3 regions of the Sphingobium sp. 3R8 genome follow, and region 3 is predicted to be linked to each of the others. Evidence: riboswitches for the same ligand, from Rfam matches in the RefSeq annotation. Region 3 holds a riboswitch; each other region holds the start of a gene.

Region 1 (5,084 bases), on a different contig from region 3:
CCCTTGCCGGTATGGCGCACGTCGTGACGCCGCGACTGGGCGCGGGACTGGTGATCGCCGCCCCGGCGTCGGGCGCGGGCAAGACGATGGTGACGATTGGCCTGCAACGCGCCTTCACCGATCGCGGCCTGAGCGTGCAGGGTGCCAAATGCGGACCCGACTATATCGACCCGGCCTTTCACGAAGCCGCGACCGGCCGGCCCTCGATTAACCTGGACGGTTTCGCCATGGCGCCGACCATGCTGCAGGGGCTGGCGGCGCACGTCGCTACAACTGTCCAACTCGTCGTCGCGGAAGGCGCGATGGGCCTTTATGACGGCACGCGGGCGCCGGGTCGTTCGGGCGCGTCGGCCGATGTGGCGCGGCTGCTGGGCTGGCCGATGCTGCTGGTCGTCGATGCCCGCGCAGCGGCGCAGACGGTGGCGGCGGTGGCGCATGGCTGCGCGACTTTTCCCGGCGCGCCGGCCATCGCCGGAGTGATCGCCAACAAGGTGGCCAGCACGCGCCATGTCCGCATGATCGAGGATGGGTTCGCGCGTATCGGCCTGCCGCTGCTGGGTGCGATGGCCACGGACGAGGGATTGGCCATGCCGTCCCGCCATCTGGGACTGGTGCAGGCTGGCGAAACGGAGGAACTGGAACGGCGAATCGACGCGATCGCAGCGCGGGTGACGGCGCAATGCGATCTGGATGCGATCCAGGCGGCGGCCGGCGCTACGACAGACGTGCCGGCGCAACCGCCCGGCATCCGGCCACCGGGGCAGCGGATCGCCGTCGCCAGGGACGCCGCCTTCAGCTTCTTCTATCCCCATATCGTACATTGGTGGCGGTCGGCCGGCGCGGAGCTGCGCTTCTTTTCTCCGCTGGCGGACGAATCGCCGCCCGCCGATTGCGATGCCTGCTGGCTGCCCGGCGGCTATCCCGAACTCCATGCTGCGCGGATCGCGGCCAATGGCCAGTTCCTGAACGGCCTGCGCGCCTTTGCGCAGAGCCGGCCGGTGCATGGCGAATGCGGCGGCTATATGGTGCTGGGCCGCACGCTGGAGGATGGCGACGGCATCGTCCACCCGATGGCGGGCCTGTTGCCGATGGATACCAGTTTTGCGCGCAGGCGCCGAACATTGGGCTATCGCAGCGCGCGGCTGCGGCACGGCACCAGCTTCGCCTCTGTCGGGCAGCTATTGCTGGGTCATGAGTTCCACTATGCCAGCATCACCGCCAGCGAGGGCGAGCCGCTGGCCGACATGGCCGATGCGGAGGGGCAGGCCCTCCCTCCGGCGGGCCACCGCGCGGGCCAGGTGACCGGTGGCTTCTTCCACTTGATCGCCTGATCCAAGTCGATTAGGGCGGCTGCGCGTCAGGTTCCCCGCAAGGGGATCAAAAGGGAACGGGGTTAAAGACCCCGGCTGCCCCTGCAACTGTGAGCGGCGAGCCATCGAGGCACAAGCCATTGGAATCGATGATTCCGAGAAGGCGCTTCGAATACGGCATTGACCCGCAAGCCAGGAGACCTGCCTGTCGCGGTCGTTCTTCGTCCGGACAGGGTGTGCCGGTCGAACGAGGATATCCTCGCGCAACGACAAGCTGACCGTGCGGGTTCGCACGGTGGCGATGTCGTGCGCGCGTGCGCTCTGCATCGCCACCGCGTCGCGTCCGCCCGGTCCTGTCAACGACTGGGGGATTATGATGCATTGGATTTCAAAGAGCGGCCTTCTGCTTCTGGCGGGCCTGTCGACGCCGGCCTTGGCCGATGATGCGGGCGAGGTGATCGTGACTGCGCTGCGCCAGCCGCAGGCCATCGAACAGGTGGCATCGAGCATCACCATCATCGACAAGCCGGCAATCGACGCCGCACAGGCGTTGGCGGTGTCCGACCTGCTGATCCGCACGCCGGGCGTCAGCTTCACCCGCAATGGCGGCTATGGCACGGCGACCTCGATCCGCATTCGCGGCGCGGAGGCCGACCAGACCGTGCTGGTCATCGACGGCGTGAAGCTGGCCGATCCGTCCTCGACCGGCGGCGGCTATAATTTCGCGACGCTGATGACCGGCGACATCGACCGGATCGAGATATTGCGCGGTCCACAGTCGATCCTCTGGGGCAGCCAGGCGATCGGTGGCGTGGTGAACATCGTCACCGCGCGGGCCGAACGCCCGATCGAAGGCAGCTTCGATATCGAGGCGGGATCGCGCGATACCGTCAGCGCCCGCGCTGCGCTGGGCGGACGACAGGGCGCGATCGACTGGCAGGTCTCGGGCAGCCGCTTCACGACGGAGGGCATCTCGGCGATCAGCCCGCGCTTTGGCGCCAAGGAGAAGGACGGCTACACCAACGGCACGCTCAACGGGCGGCTCGGCGTCGCGCTGGCGCCGGGCGTGTCGATCGATATGCGCGGCTATTATGCCAAGGGGCGCACCGACATCGACAGCGCCGGGGCCATTCCGGACAGTCCCGAATATTCAGAAGTCGAGGAATGGATCGGCTATGCCGGCCTCAACGCCGACCTGTTCGGCGGCGCGCTGCGCAATCGCCTGTCCTTCAGCCGCAGCGAGACGCTACGCGACAACGTCAACCCCGCCCGCAAACTGCGCCAGACCAGTTTCACCGCCAGAGGCGAGACGAAGCGCTACGAATATCAGGGCGTGTTCACCATCGCGCAGGGCTGGACCGCGGCCTTCGGCGCGGAGCGCGAGGAGCAGCGGATGCGCACGGCTTCGCCTTCCGATAGTTTGGCTGCCTACGCCACGACCCGCGGGTCTGCCGATATCGACAGCCTCTATGCCCAACTGAGCGTCGAGCCGCTGGCCGGCCTGACCGTCAATGGCGGAGTGCGCTACGATCATCATTCGACCTTTGGCGGCAACACAGTCTTCGGCGCGGGCGCAGCCTGGGCGCTGGTCAAGGACCGCACGATCCTGCGGGCGAGCTATGGCGAGGGCTTCAAGGCGCCGACGCTCTACCAGCTCTACAGCGATTATGGGAACACCGCCCTGGTGCCTGAAAAGGCGCATGGCTGGGATGCCGGCATCGAACAGCATCTGTTCGACCATGCGCTGATCCTGTCGGCGACCTGGTTCGATCGCAGCACCGACAATCTCATCACCTATAATGGCTGTCCGACGACCAACCGGCCGCCGCTCTGCTATGCGCCGGGCACGACGACACCGCGCTTTGGCTATTATGCCAATGTCCAGCGCAGCGAGGCGCACGGGCTGGAACTGGCCGGCGTCGCCCATGTCGGTCGGCTGACGATCGACGGCAATTATAGCTGGGTGTCCGCGGAGGATCGGTCGCCGGGCCTGAACTATGGCAACCAACTGGCGCGGCGACCGCGCCATGCGGCCAATGCGACAGCGCGGTACGACTGGGCGTTCGGTCTGAGTACCGCCGTGGCGGTGCGCTGGTCGGGCAAGGCGCTCGACACCGCGCGCACCAGCGCCACGGTCGCGCCACTGGTCAACGCGGCCTACACGCTGGTGGATCTGCGTGCCGAAATGCCGGTGATGGGCAAGCTGACGCTATTCGGCCGGGTCGAAAATCTGTTCGACGAATATTATGAAACCGCGCGGCGCTACGGTCAATTGGGCCGCAGCATTCATGCTGGCCTGCGGGCGCGGTTCTGATCCCCCCTGACAAGGAACGTATGACCATGGACAGCCTGTCCCCTGCCGCCGCCCGCCATCTCTGGATCGGATTGATGACGCTGGCCAGCACCATAACCACTCTGGCGCTGGCCTGCGCCACGCCTTTCCCCGCCCTGGCCGCCCTCGCCGCGTTGCATGTCCGCCGGCAGGACGGCATCATCCTGATGCTCGCGGCCTGGGCGGTGTCGCAGGGGGTGGGCTATTGCCTGCTGGGTTATGAAACGACTGTGGAGAATGGCGTCTGGGCCGGGACCATGGCGCTGGCGGCGATCGCGTCGCTGCTCGGCGCGGATGGTGCGGCGCGCCTGTTGCCGCACGCGCATCCGGCGGTGCGGCTGGTCGTGGCCTATGGGGCAGCGTTCGCTACGTTCAAGCTGGCCGTCCTGGCGGGCGCGTGGGCGCTCGATTCCGGCTGGGCGGCCTTCGCGTCGGATGTAATGGCGCGGCAGTTCGCGCGCTACGCCATGATCCTGGCCGGCCTGCTGGCTTTGCAGCATCTGGCCGACCGCAGCGGCCTGCTGCGCCGTGCGGTGACCGCCTGATGTTGCGCGCGGTCGAGGATGGTCCGGCGGTGGTGGTGTGCAGCAGCTGCCGCCACTCGCCGGGGCAGCGGGAAGATGCCGATGGCGTGCGCGGCGGTGCGCGGCTGGCGGAGGCGCTGCGCCGGGTGAAGGCCGGGTCGGACCGCTATGACGGGGTGGCGGTGCAGGACATGCCCTGCCTCTTCGCCTGTTCCGACCATTGTGCCGTCCATCTGCGGGCGCCGGGGAAGATCGGTTATGTGCTGGGGCGCTTTACGCCCGACGAGGATGCCGCGCGCGCGATCCTCGACTATGCGGCGCATCATGCCGCGAGCGCCCATGGCCAGGTGCCTTATGCCGACTGGCCGCAAGGGGTGAAGGGCCACTTCATCGTGCGTCTGCCGCCTGCCGGGTTCGTCGCCACATGAGCCTGTTTCCCACCGTGGCGGCGTTCGACGACGCGCTGGCGTCCCTGCCGGGGGCCGACCTGGCCTGCCGCGCCGCTGCCGCAGCGCGGCAGGGGCAATTGACAAAACCGGCCGGGTCTTTGGGTCGGCTGGAGGAGATCGCCATCTTCCTGGCCGGCTGGCAACGGCGCGCGCGCCCGCATATCGATCGCGGCCGGGCGGTGATTTTTGCGGGCAATCATGGCGTGGCGCGGCATGGCGTCAGCGCCTTTCCGCCCGCGGTGACGGCGCAGATGGTTGCGAATTTCGCCGCTGGCGGCGCGGCCATCAATGCGCTGGCGGGCGCAGCCGGGCTGGATCTGCAGGTCGTGCCGATCGACCTTGATCGCCCGACCGAAGACTTCACGGTCGCCGCGGCGATGGGCGAGGCGGATTGCCTGGCCGCGCTCAACTGCGGGGCCGACATGGTCGATCCGGGCCTGGACCTGCTGTTGCTGGGTGAGATGGGCAT
Region 2 (5,084 bases), on a different contig from region 3:
TCGCCGCCAAACTTGGCAAACCGCCGCTGGCGCAAGTGCCGCTGGAAGAAATGGTGGCGGCGCGGCCCGACTGGCTGATCGTGGAAAGCGCCACCGACCGCGTGGTCGATCAGGGCACCGAAATGCTGCACCATCCCGCGCTCGCCGCCGTTCCGCGCATCAGCCTGCCGCAAAGCTGGACCGTGTGCGGCGGCCCCGCCTATGTGCAGGCGGCGCGCACCATCATGGCGCGACTGAACGCGCCGCGCTGAAGGGGCAGGCATCACGCCCGCCCCCTTGCCTGTCGATCAGAAGCGAACACGCACGCCGCCATAGGCAGCGCGGCCATAGGACCCATAGCCATAGGCCGTCTGGTACGTCTCATCGAACAGATTGTCGATGCGACCATAGACTTCCAGATGCGCGCCCAGCGGCATCGAGGCCCGCACCCCGGCCAGCGCATAGCCGTCCAGCCGCCGCGTATTCGCCGCATTGTCGAAGCTGTCGCCCACCATCGTGACCGTCGCGCCGGTCGACAGGCCGAACGACCAGACATAGTCGGCCGACACGCTCACCGCATTGGCGGCGCGGCGGGCCAGGCGATTGCCGAAATCGGCCGACCCTGCCGACCGGTCGCGCGCATCGACATAGCTGTAGCTGCCGGTGACGGTCAGCGCATCGACCGGCTTCAGCGCGATCGACGCTTCCACGCCCTTGGCGCGGGTGCGGTCCAGATTGCCATAGGTGAAGGTGGCGTTGTCATAATTGATCTGGTTGCGCGTATCGCGGCGGAAAGCGGTGACCGACAACATCGCCCGACCACCGTCCAGGCTCTGGTCGAACCCGACATCATAGCTTTTGGACCGTTCAGGGCGCAGCGCCGCATTGCCGCTAAAGCTGTCGTACAGTTGATAGAGCGACGGCGCCTTGAACCCTTCGCCATAGCTCAGCCGCACATTGGTCGCGCCGCCATTGGGCGAATAATTGGCGTTCGCGCCGAAGGTCGTCGCGCCGCCAAACTGGCTATGGTCGTCATGGCGCACGCCACCGGTCACGGCCAAACCAGCGAAAGGCTTGACGATCGCCAGCGCATAGACGCTGTCGATGTTGATCTTCGCGCTGGCGGTCGAACCGAAGCCGAAGAAATCATAATCCGGCCGCTCATGCTCATAGCCGAACAGCAGCTTGGCCTGGTCGACCGGCGCGTAGACGCCTTCATATTCGAAGCGCAGGTTGGTGCCCGAATAGCCATAGTCGGGGTCGGTGCCGCGCACGAAATAATAGTCGCGATCGTTGCGCATCCAGGTGACGGCGGCGCGGTTGGTCAGCTTGCCATCCAGCAGCGCCAGGTTGAGGCCCGCATAGCCGACATATTGGTCGAGCTTGCTGACGTCGCTGCTGTCGGCAGGTGCGCCGAAGAAGCTGTCATAGTCGAGGTCGGCATGGATATAATAGCCGCGCAGGTCCAGGCTCAGCATATCGGTGAAGCTGAGCTTCAGCCTGGCGTTGGTCGCGATATTCTCGGTCCCGTCGCGCTCCGTCCCGCCTGCGGCCGACGAAATGCCGTCGGTGCGGAAATAGGCCGCGCCTACGCCGCCCGTGGCGATGCCGCTGGTGCCCGACACGTCCGCCTTGGCGCTCAGCGTGTCGCTATAGCCATAATCCACCGATGCGTTCGCGCCGAAGCCCTCGGCCGGCACGCCGGTCATCAGGTTGACCACGCCACCGATCGCCTGGCTGCCATGGACCACCGAGTTGGAGCCGCGCAATATTTCGATCCGCTGGATATTGCCGGTCAGCAGCGGGCCGAAATCATAGCCGTCGCCGATGCCGCTGGGATCGTTGACCTTCACCCCGTCGATCAGCACCAAAGTCTGCGTCGTCTCCGCGCCGCGCAGCGACACGCCGGTCACGCCGCCGGTCGATCCGTTGCGGTTGAAGCGCACGCCCGGCGTCGTCGCCAGCAAATCGACCACATCGATCGCCTGCCGCGTCTTGATCGTCTCCGCATCGATCACGGTGATCGCCTGGCCGACCTCGTCGCGCGACTGCGCAATACCCGTGGCGGTGACGACGATCTCGTCATCCTGCGCCCATACCGGCGTCGCCACGATCAGCGCCACCAGAGAAATGCCTGTTTTCAACATATATACCCCCCGGCGCCGGTGCGACTTGGCCTGGGGCGTCCGCAATGCGGTCGGGCGGAAGCAAGGGATGGCGCCATATCCCGTCCACAACCCGATGCGGCCCCGGCCGCATGGCGTCGCTCGACGGAAAAACCACCGTGCTCCGGCCATCCCCTGGACCAAAGCAAGAGCGACCAAGCGCCGGCAGGTCTCCTGGCTCGCGGGTCGCAGCACGGATGCATAGCCTTCCCGGACATGGGTCCAGTGGCCGGTCTTTCGACCATATGCATCGCACTATCCGCTTACAGTTGCAGGGACAGCCACGGAATTGGGCGCTCGCACGCCCGCACCGCATTCCCGATTAAGCCCGTTGCCGGGCACCGGCGCGATCATCTCGCAGGGGAAGCCAAGCCGCCCCCACGCCGCGCGCTCTAAGGGAAAGCGGATGCGATGCCAAGCGGCACCGGGTTTAAGCCAACGGCCTGTTGCTCCGCAGCAACATGGCGTCCCGCCGCGCCAGCACGACCAGCGGCAAGCCGGCCTCTTCCGCGCGGGCGGCCGCCAGCCGGGTCGGCGCGGAAAGGGTGACGAGCAGCGGGCATTGGCTCAGCACGGCCTTTTCCACCAGTTCATAGGAACAGCGCGACGACAGCAGCGCAAAACCGCCGTCCCAGTCCGCGCCAGCCCGCGCCATCGCCCCGATCAGCTTGTCGAACGCATTGTGCCGCCCGACATCCTCGCGCACCAGCCGGACGGCCCCGTCCGCCCCGACCCAGGCCGCGGCATGGGCCGCGCCAGTCGCCGCGTTCAACGGCTGGTGATCGTGCAGCGCCGCCAGCGCGCGAAAGATGGCGGCGCGGTCCGCCCGCGACGTCGTCATCACCCGCGGCAGCGGCCGGATCGCCTGCTCCAGATTCTCGATCCCGCATATGCCGCAGGAGGATTCGGACGCACGATGCCGCACCCGCTCCAGCAGCGCATCGGTGCGGTCCTGCGGCAAGGTCGCGCGGGCCACGATGCCCTGTTCAGTCCGATGGGTATCGACGTCGAACGCCGCGTCGCCCGGCCCGATCAGCCGCTCGCCCAACGCAAAGCCCAACACCAGATCGCCAATGTCGGTGGGCGTCGCCATCAGCACCGCATAGCCGATGCCGTTAAATTCGATCGCGACCGGCACTTCGTCGGCCAGCGCGCGGTCGATCGCCTGCGTCCCGCCGTCCGGGGTCAGGCGATCGAAAGTCAGCGGGCGGGCGGCGGCATCATCCATCGTCACGGCGTAGCGATGGACGGCGCGCCGCTCAACCGGCGTCGCAATGCCCGGCCTCGTCCACCGCGTTGAACTGCGCCGCATCGACGGCGGGCGCCGGCCTGCCCTGCGCCATGCGCGCGACGGCGGCGGCGACCATCGGCGACAGGCGCTCGGGCTGGTCCTGCGCGATGGCGACGATCTGCGCCTTCATCCGCGGATCCCAGAAGCGGGTCAGATGCTCGGCCAACGCCGCTACCGCCTTCGCCTCGCCCATCATCGCCATGTTGCGGGCGATCTGGTGCGCCATATAGACCAGCCGGTCCGTGGTGGACATGACATGGGTGTCGTCGCTCATGTCCGTCATCCTATTCGGCCGCTTCCAGCGGCGCGATGCGGCGGCTGGTCCGGGCCTGCTGCGCATAATCCTGCTGCCAGTCGCTCGGCCCGTTCGACGCCATCACTTGCACCGCCGTCACCTTATATTCCGGGCAATTGGTGGCCCAGTCCGAATAGTCGGTGGTGATGACGTTCGCCTGCGTCTCGGGATGGTGGAAGGTCGTATAGACCACGCCCGGCGCGACCCGCTCGGTAATCAGCGCGCGCAGGGTCGTCTCCCCCGCCCGGCTGCGCAGCGTCACCCAGTCGCCATCCTTCAGGCCGCGATTGTCCGCATCGCTAGGATGCATCTCCAGCCGGTCTTCCGGGTGCCAGGCGGTGTTGGCGGTGCGCCGCGTCTGCGCGCCGACATTATAGTGGCTCAAAATGCGCCCGGTCGTCAGCAGCAACGGGAAGCGCGGCCCGGTCTTCTCGTCGGTCGGCACATAGTCGGTCACGACGAACTTGCCCTTGCCACGCACGAAGCCGTCGATATGCATGGTTGGCGTGCCGTCGGGCGCGGCGTCGTTGGCCGGCCATTGCAGCGATCCTTCCGCCTCCAGCCGGTCATAATGGACGCCGGCGAAGGTCGGGGTCAGCGCCGCAATCTCATCCATGATTTCGGACGGGTGACCATAGGTCCAGCCCAAGTCCATGGCGTTGGCCACCAACTGCACGATCTCCCAATCCGCATGGCCATTGAGCGGCGCCATCACCTTGCGCACCCGCTGGATGCGCCGCTCGGCATTGGTGAACGTGCCGTCCTTTTCCAGGAAGGTCGATCCGGGCAGGAAGATATGGGCGTAATTGGCGGTTTCGTTGAGGAACAGATCCTGCACCACTACGCACTCCATCGCCGCCAGCCCCGCCGCGACATGATGGGTATTGGGATCGGACTGGAGGATATCCTCGCCCTGCACGAACAGCCCCTTGAACGTCCCGTCGGTCGCGGCGTCCAGCATGTTGGGGATGCGCAATCCCGGCTCGGCGTCCAGCGCCACGCCCCATGCCCGCTCGAACAGGCTGCGCGTCGCGGTGTCGGACACATGGCGATAGCCCGAAAATTCATGCGGGAAGCTGCCCATGTCGCAGGCCCCCTGCACATTATTCTGCCCCCGCAGCGGGTTCACGCCCACGCCCTCGCGCCCGACATTGCCGGTCGCCATGGCCAGGTTGGCGATCGCCATCACGGTCGAACTGCCCTGCGAATGTTCGGTGACGCCCAACCCATAATAGATGGCGCCATTGCCGCCGGTGGCATAGAGCCGCGCCGCGGCGCGCACGTCCTGCGCCTTCACGCCGGTCAGCGGCTCGATCGCCTCGGGCGAGCGCGCCGCCTCCGACACGAAATCCGC
Region 3 (5,084 bases):
TCTGTTCGGGGAAAGCATCGCGGAAGAAGCCGGAGACGCGGAAGGTGACATCGACGCGCGGGCGGTTGAGTTCGGCGATCTTCATCACCTCGAAACCGATCACGCGGCCCGACGTCCAGTCCCAGCGCGGCCGCACGCCCATCAGCGCCAGGGCCTGGGCGATGTCGTCGCCGCCGGTGCGCATATTGGCCGTGCCCCAGGCGGACAACGCCATGGCCCTTGGATATTCGCCTTCGCGCTGGAGATAATCGTCCACCAGCAGTTGCGCCGAGCGGCGGCCAAGCTCCCATGCCGTGGCGGTCGGCACGGACCGGGTGTCGACCGAATAGAAGTTGCGGCCGGTCGGCAGCACGTCGGGGCGCCCGCGCGTGGGCGCGCCGGAGGGACCGGGCAATAGGAAACGCCCGTCCAGGCCAGCCAGCAACGCAGCCTTTTCGGCGGGGCCGCAACGGTCCACGCGGCTGGCGAGATCGTGCCGCAGCGACCGCATGACGGCCTGCGACGCTGGGCCGGGCGCTGTCGCACCCTCGACCAGCGCGACGGCCAGCAGTTCGAGCCGTTCGATCGTGTCGCCATGGCTGCGCCAGGGCGCATCGCCCACCGCTGCCAGCACGGCCGGTCGGGGACCGGTCCAGCCGTCGCCCATCCGGCAATCGAGCGGATCGAAGCCAAGGCCCAGATCGTCGGCCAAGGCGCGGAGCAGCGACGCCTGGCCCGCCTCGTCATAGCCGCGCGGGGTGCGGGACAGGGCGATGAGCAAGTCCGTGCGCAACCGGCCGGTCGGCGATCGCATGAAGATGTGCAGCCCGTCGCGTATCTGCATCTCCTTCAATTCGCATAAATAATTGTCGAGAGCCGCGAGCGCGTCATCGCCATCCCCGACGGCCCCGGCATCGGCGTCCAGTCCCTGCGACCGGGCAAGATCGAGAATCTCGGCTTTCAGATGCTGGATGCGGCGCGGGTCCATGCCGGCGGCGAGATAATATTCGTCGACCAGCGCTTCGAGCGCCTTCAACGGGCCATAGCTTTCCGCGCGCGTCAGCGGCGGGGTGAGATGATCGATGATCGCCGCGCCGATGCGGCGCTTCGCCTGCGTTCCTTCGCCCGGATCGTTGACGATGAAAGGATAGAGTTGCGGCACCGGCCCGGCGCAGATTTCCGGGAAGCAGGTGTCGGACAGGGCCAGCGCCTTGCCCGGCAGCCATTCCAGATTGCCATGCTTGCCGACATGGACGACCGCCTGCGCGCCGAAATCCTGGTTCAGCCAGAAATGAAAGGCCAGATAGCCATGCGGCGGGACCAGCGCCGGGTCATGATAGCTGGTCTTGGGATCGATATTATACCCGCGCGCGGGCTGCACTGCGACGACGATATGGCCGAAGCGATGGGCGGGCAGATGAAAGGCGTCGTCGCGCACGAAGGGATCGTCGGCAGGCGCGCCCCATCGCGCCGTCACCGCGCCACGTATCGACGCGGGCAGCGCGTCGAACCATAGGCTATAATCGCCGACCGGCAGGCGGACTTCGGGCAGGCGATCCAGCGACGCGCGGGCGTTGGTGACGCCGCCGAGCAGGATCGCCATCAGCCCCGCGCCGTCCAGGGGCGCATCGCCGACATGATAGCCCGCTTCGCGCAGGGCGGCGAGAATGGCGGCCGCGCTGGCCGGCGTGTCGAGGCCGACGCCATTGCCCAGCCGACCGTCGCGATTGGGATAATTGGCGAGAATGAGCGCAACACGCCGATTCGATGCGGGCGTGCGCCGCAATGCCGCCCAATTGGCGGCAAGATCGGCGACGAAAGCGACGCGATCGGGGGCAACGCGCGGCACCACGATGCCGCATTGGGTCCGGGCATCGAAACGCTCGGCCGCCTTGAAGGCGACAGCGCGGGTGAACAGGCGGCCGTCAATCTCGGGCAGGGCGACGTTCATCGCCAGGTCGCGGGGGCCAAGGCCGCGCGGACTGTCGGCCCAGTTCGCCTGTTCGACCCCCGCAAACACGGTCTGGAGAATCGGACAATCCGCGGTTTCGAGGACCGACGGCGTCCGCCGGTCGCCCGGCGAGGAAGCGGCGAAGGCGGTGGCGTTCAGGATGATGTCGGGCCGGATTTCAGCGATCAGGCCGCGCAGCCAGTCGATCGCGAACGGCTCGCGCAGCGCCCGCACATGGACGGTGACGACGTTCAGCCCGCGTCCCTTCAGCGCGGCGACGAGCGCATCGACGGCATCGAGCGTACCGGCGATCATCAGCGCGCGATAGAAGCAGAGGAGCGCGACGGGCTGTCCCGCGCGCCATCCTGTCCGCACATCGTCCAGCGTAGGCCGTTCCATACCCGCCAGATAGAGACCGGCGTCGGCGACCGGCACCGGATCGTCCGGCACGCCGATATCCGCGCCGATCAGCCGCGCGGCATGGCGCAGGAAGCCGACCGCATTGGCGACGCCGCCCTGCCGCAGATAGTCGCGGAGCCGTTCGCTGACCGCCACCGGCAGCGTCGCGGCGGCATCGAGCGACGGATCGGGTTCGCGCCCGTCAGCGATCGCGGCGAAGGCAATCCCCTTTTCGCGCGCCACCCGTGCGATCTCGTCGACGCCATAGGACCAATAGGCCTTGCCCCCCAGCAGCACCACGCACACGAAACGCGCATGGGCGATCACCTTTTCGACGTAGAGATCGACCGAATAGGGATGTTTGAGCTGGAGCAGGTTGACCAGCCGGATCGACGGCGCATCCTCACCCAGCAGGGCCGCCGCCTGGGCGAAACAGGCCAGCTCGCTGTCCGCCACGGTCAGGAACACGATCTCGCCCGGCGATTGATCGAGGTCGATCGCCTCCTCGCCATTGGAGACGGTTCCCGGCGTAGCGGCCAGCAAATGCATCAGGCGAAGGCCGCGCGAAGGGCGCTGTCGATGGCGGCCTGATTCAGCCCCTTCTGCCCGATCACCACCAGTTGTGACAGGCGCGACTCCTCCGCTTTCCAGGCGCGGTCGAAATAATGCTGGATGCGGGGACCGACCGCCTGGACGACCAACCGTGCCGGGCGCCCGGCGACGGCGACCATGCCCTTGATGCGCAGGATATCATGCGCCTCGATCAACGGGGCCATGGCCTGCACCAGCGCATCCACGCCCGCAATCTCGCCGCCGGTGACGACGAAGCTGTCGAAATCGTCATGGTCATGATCGGGGTCGCCGTCATGGTGCGATGGCCGCGCGTCGATATCCTCTTCCGCTTCGGCGAACAGGCCGAGCAGGACGCCGGCATCGATCGCGCCATGATCGGTCCGCACGATCTTCACCCCACTACGGATATCCTTGCCTATGTCGCCCTCGATCCGGGTCAGCGCGTCAGCATCGACCATGTCGGCCTTGTTGAGGATGACGAGGTCCGCGCAGGCGAGCTGGTCTTCGTATAGTTCCTCCAGCGGACTGTCATGGTCGAGCGAGGGGTCGGCCGCCCGCGCCAGCGCCAGCGCGGCTTCGTCGGCGGCGAAGCGCCCGGCGGCGACCGCATCGGCGTCGATCAGCGCCACGACGCCATCCACGGTCGCGCGGGTGCGGATTTCGGGCCACTGGAACGCCTTCACCAGCGGCTTGGGCAGCGCCAGGCCGGACGTTTCGATGATGATATGGTCTGGCGGATTGGCGCGGTCGAGCAGCTTGAGCATGGTCGGCAGGAAATCGTCGGCCACGGTGCAGCAGATGCAGCCATTGGCCAGTTCGACGATATCGTCCTCCGGGCACGCCTCGTCATTGCATCCGCGCAGCAGCGCGCCGTCCACGCCGACATCGCCGAACTCGTTGACGATCAGCGCCAGCCTGCGGCCCTTGGCATTGTGCAGCAGGTGCCGGATCAACGTCGTCTTGCCCGCCCCCAGAAAGCCTGTGATGACGGTGGTCGGGATCTTGCTCACGCTTCTTCTCCTTCAAGCGCCATGGGATTCATGCGCGCGAAGGGGCGATCGGCATCGCCGAGCCTGATAATGGCCATGTCTACCCCCGCTGCACCTGAGCGATATCTCGGGCGGGGGCGTGCCGGACGCGAACGAACGGTCGATGCGCGGCGACGAGCAGGCGCATGGAGCCCGTCAGCGCGCACCGATGCGGCCCCAGCCACATGGGTTCGTCGCTCAGACGGCGTTCACCGTGCCCCGGCCATCCCCTGGACCAAAGCAAGAGCGACCAGACGCCGGCAGGTCTCCTGGCTCGCGGGTCATCGCTTAATGCACGCCTTCCCAGGCCTCGCAGGATTTAGCGTCCGGCCCAGTGGCTGCTCCCCTGGAAAGGGAGCGATGTGCATCGCGCTCGCCGCTTACAGTTGCAGGGACAGCTGCGGATTTGGATGAGCGCCCTCGTCGAGGGACTGCCACCCGCACCGCCTTCCCATTTTAATCCCCTTGCGGGGAACCGGCGCGATCAGTCATCGAAGGGGGCTTGCGGCTCCCCGGATGCGGTCGGCGATACCGGCTGCCGGGGCCGTCCGCAAGCCCTCAGTGCGGTGCGATCGCCTGAAGCCGCCAGATGCGGTTGAAGGACAGGCGAACGGCGGATAGCGGCGCAATGTCGATGGCAGGCGTCGTCACGAGCGGAAAGCCCAGCGCGTGCGCCAAGGCGGCGCGGATCGTCATGGCATGGCTGATGGCGCAGACGCATCCGGGCGACTGCGCCATTCCGTCCAGCCAGCCGCCTACCCGCTGTCGCACCGATTCCATGGTCTCACCATCCGCGGTGCCCTGCGTCGGATCGGCGATCCAGTCGGACAGGGCGGCCGGTTCGGCGGCAGAAAGGTCCGCAAACGACCGGCCCGTCCAGCGCCCGGCATCCATGTCCACCAGCGCCACCTCGACCGAGGCGTCCAGCCCCATCGCCTGGGCAGTCTGCGCGGCGGCGCGGGACGGGCTGCAAAGGACATGGTTGTCGAAACCCGGCGGCAGGCGGCAGGCGGCGGCATCATGCGCGCCGCGTGCGTCCAGGCCCTCGTCCAGCGCCGGAAAGCCGCCGATCCGGCTGGACGGCGTGGACGCCGCGCATAGGAGAAGGAGGGATGTAGCCAGCGGAACCTCCGGGAGATGTTGACGTCGCGCCA

The links. A riboswitch is a leader RNA that binds a small molecule or an ion and turns the genes downstream of it on or off. The one in region 3 is predicted to bind cobalamin.
Region 1: linked by a shared signal. The riboswitch ahead of K9B33_RS18915 (TonB-dependent receptor plug domain-containing protein) and the one ahead of cobW (cobalamin biosynthesis protein CobW) in region 3 are both predicted to bind cobalamin.
Region 2: linked by a shared signal. The riboswitch ahead of K9B33_RS14145 (TonB-dependent receptor plug domain-containing protein) and the one ahead of cobW (cobalamin biosynthesis protein CobW) in region 3 are both predicted to bind cobalamin.

What each region holds. Positions count from the first base shown of each region.
Region 1 covers NZ_JAIQXR010000023.1:19,830-24,913, forward strand. The annotation lists gene K9B33_RS18910 (cobyrinate a,c-diamide synthase) at 24-1,331, shown strand; cobalamin riboswitch at 1,343-1,534, shown strand; gene K9B33_RS18915 (TonB-dependent receptor plug domain-containing protein) at 1,684-3,624, shown strand; gene K9B33_RS18920 (hypothetical protein) at 3,651-4,187, shown strand; gene K9B33_RS18925 (DUF1636 domain-containing protein) at 4,187-4,594, shown strand; gene cobT (nicotinate-nucleotide--dimethylbenzimidazole phosphoribosyltransferase) at 4,591-5,084, shown strand, end outside.
Region 2 covers NZ_JAIQXR010000014.1:40,080-45,163, reverse strand. The annotation lists gene K9B33_RS14150 (ABC transporter substrate-binding protein) at 1-251, shown strand, start outside; gene K9B33_RS14145 (TonB-dependent receptor plug domain-containing protein) at 288-2,126, opposite strand; cobalamin riboswitch at 2,291-2,505, opposite strand; gene fdhD (formate dehydrogenase accessory sulfurtransferase FdhD) at 2,575-3,372, opposite strand; gene K9B33_RS14135 (formate dehydrogenase subunit delta) at 3,404-3,709, opposite strand; gene fdhF (formate dehydrogenase subunit alpha) at 3,720-5,084, opposite strand, start outside.
Region 3 covers NZ_JAIQXR010000003.1:85,592-90,675, forward strand. The annotation lists gene cobN (cobaltochelatase subunit CobN) at 1-2,878, opposite strand, end outside; gene cobW (cobalamin biosynthesis protein CobW) at 2,878-3,912, opposite strand; cobalamin riboswitch at 4,172-4,425, opposite strand; gene K9B33_RS03930 (histidine phosphatase family protein) at 4,489-5,084, opposite strand, start outside.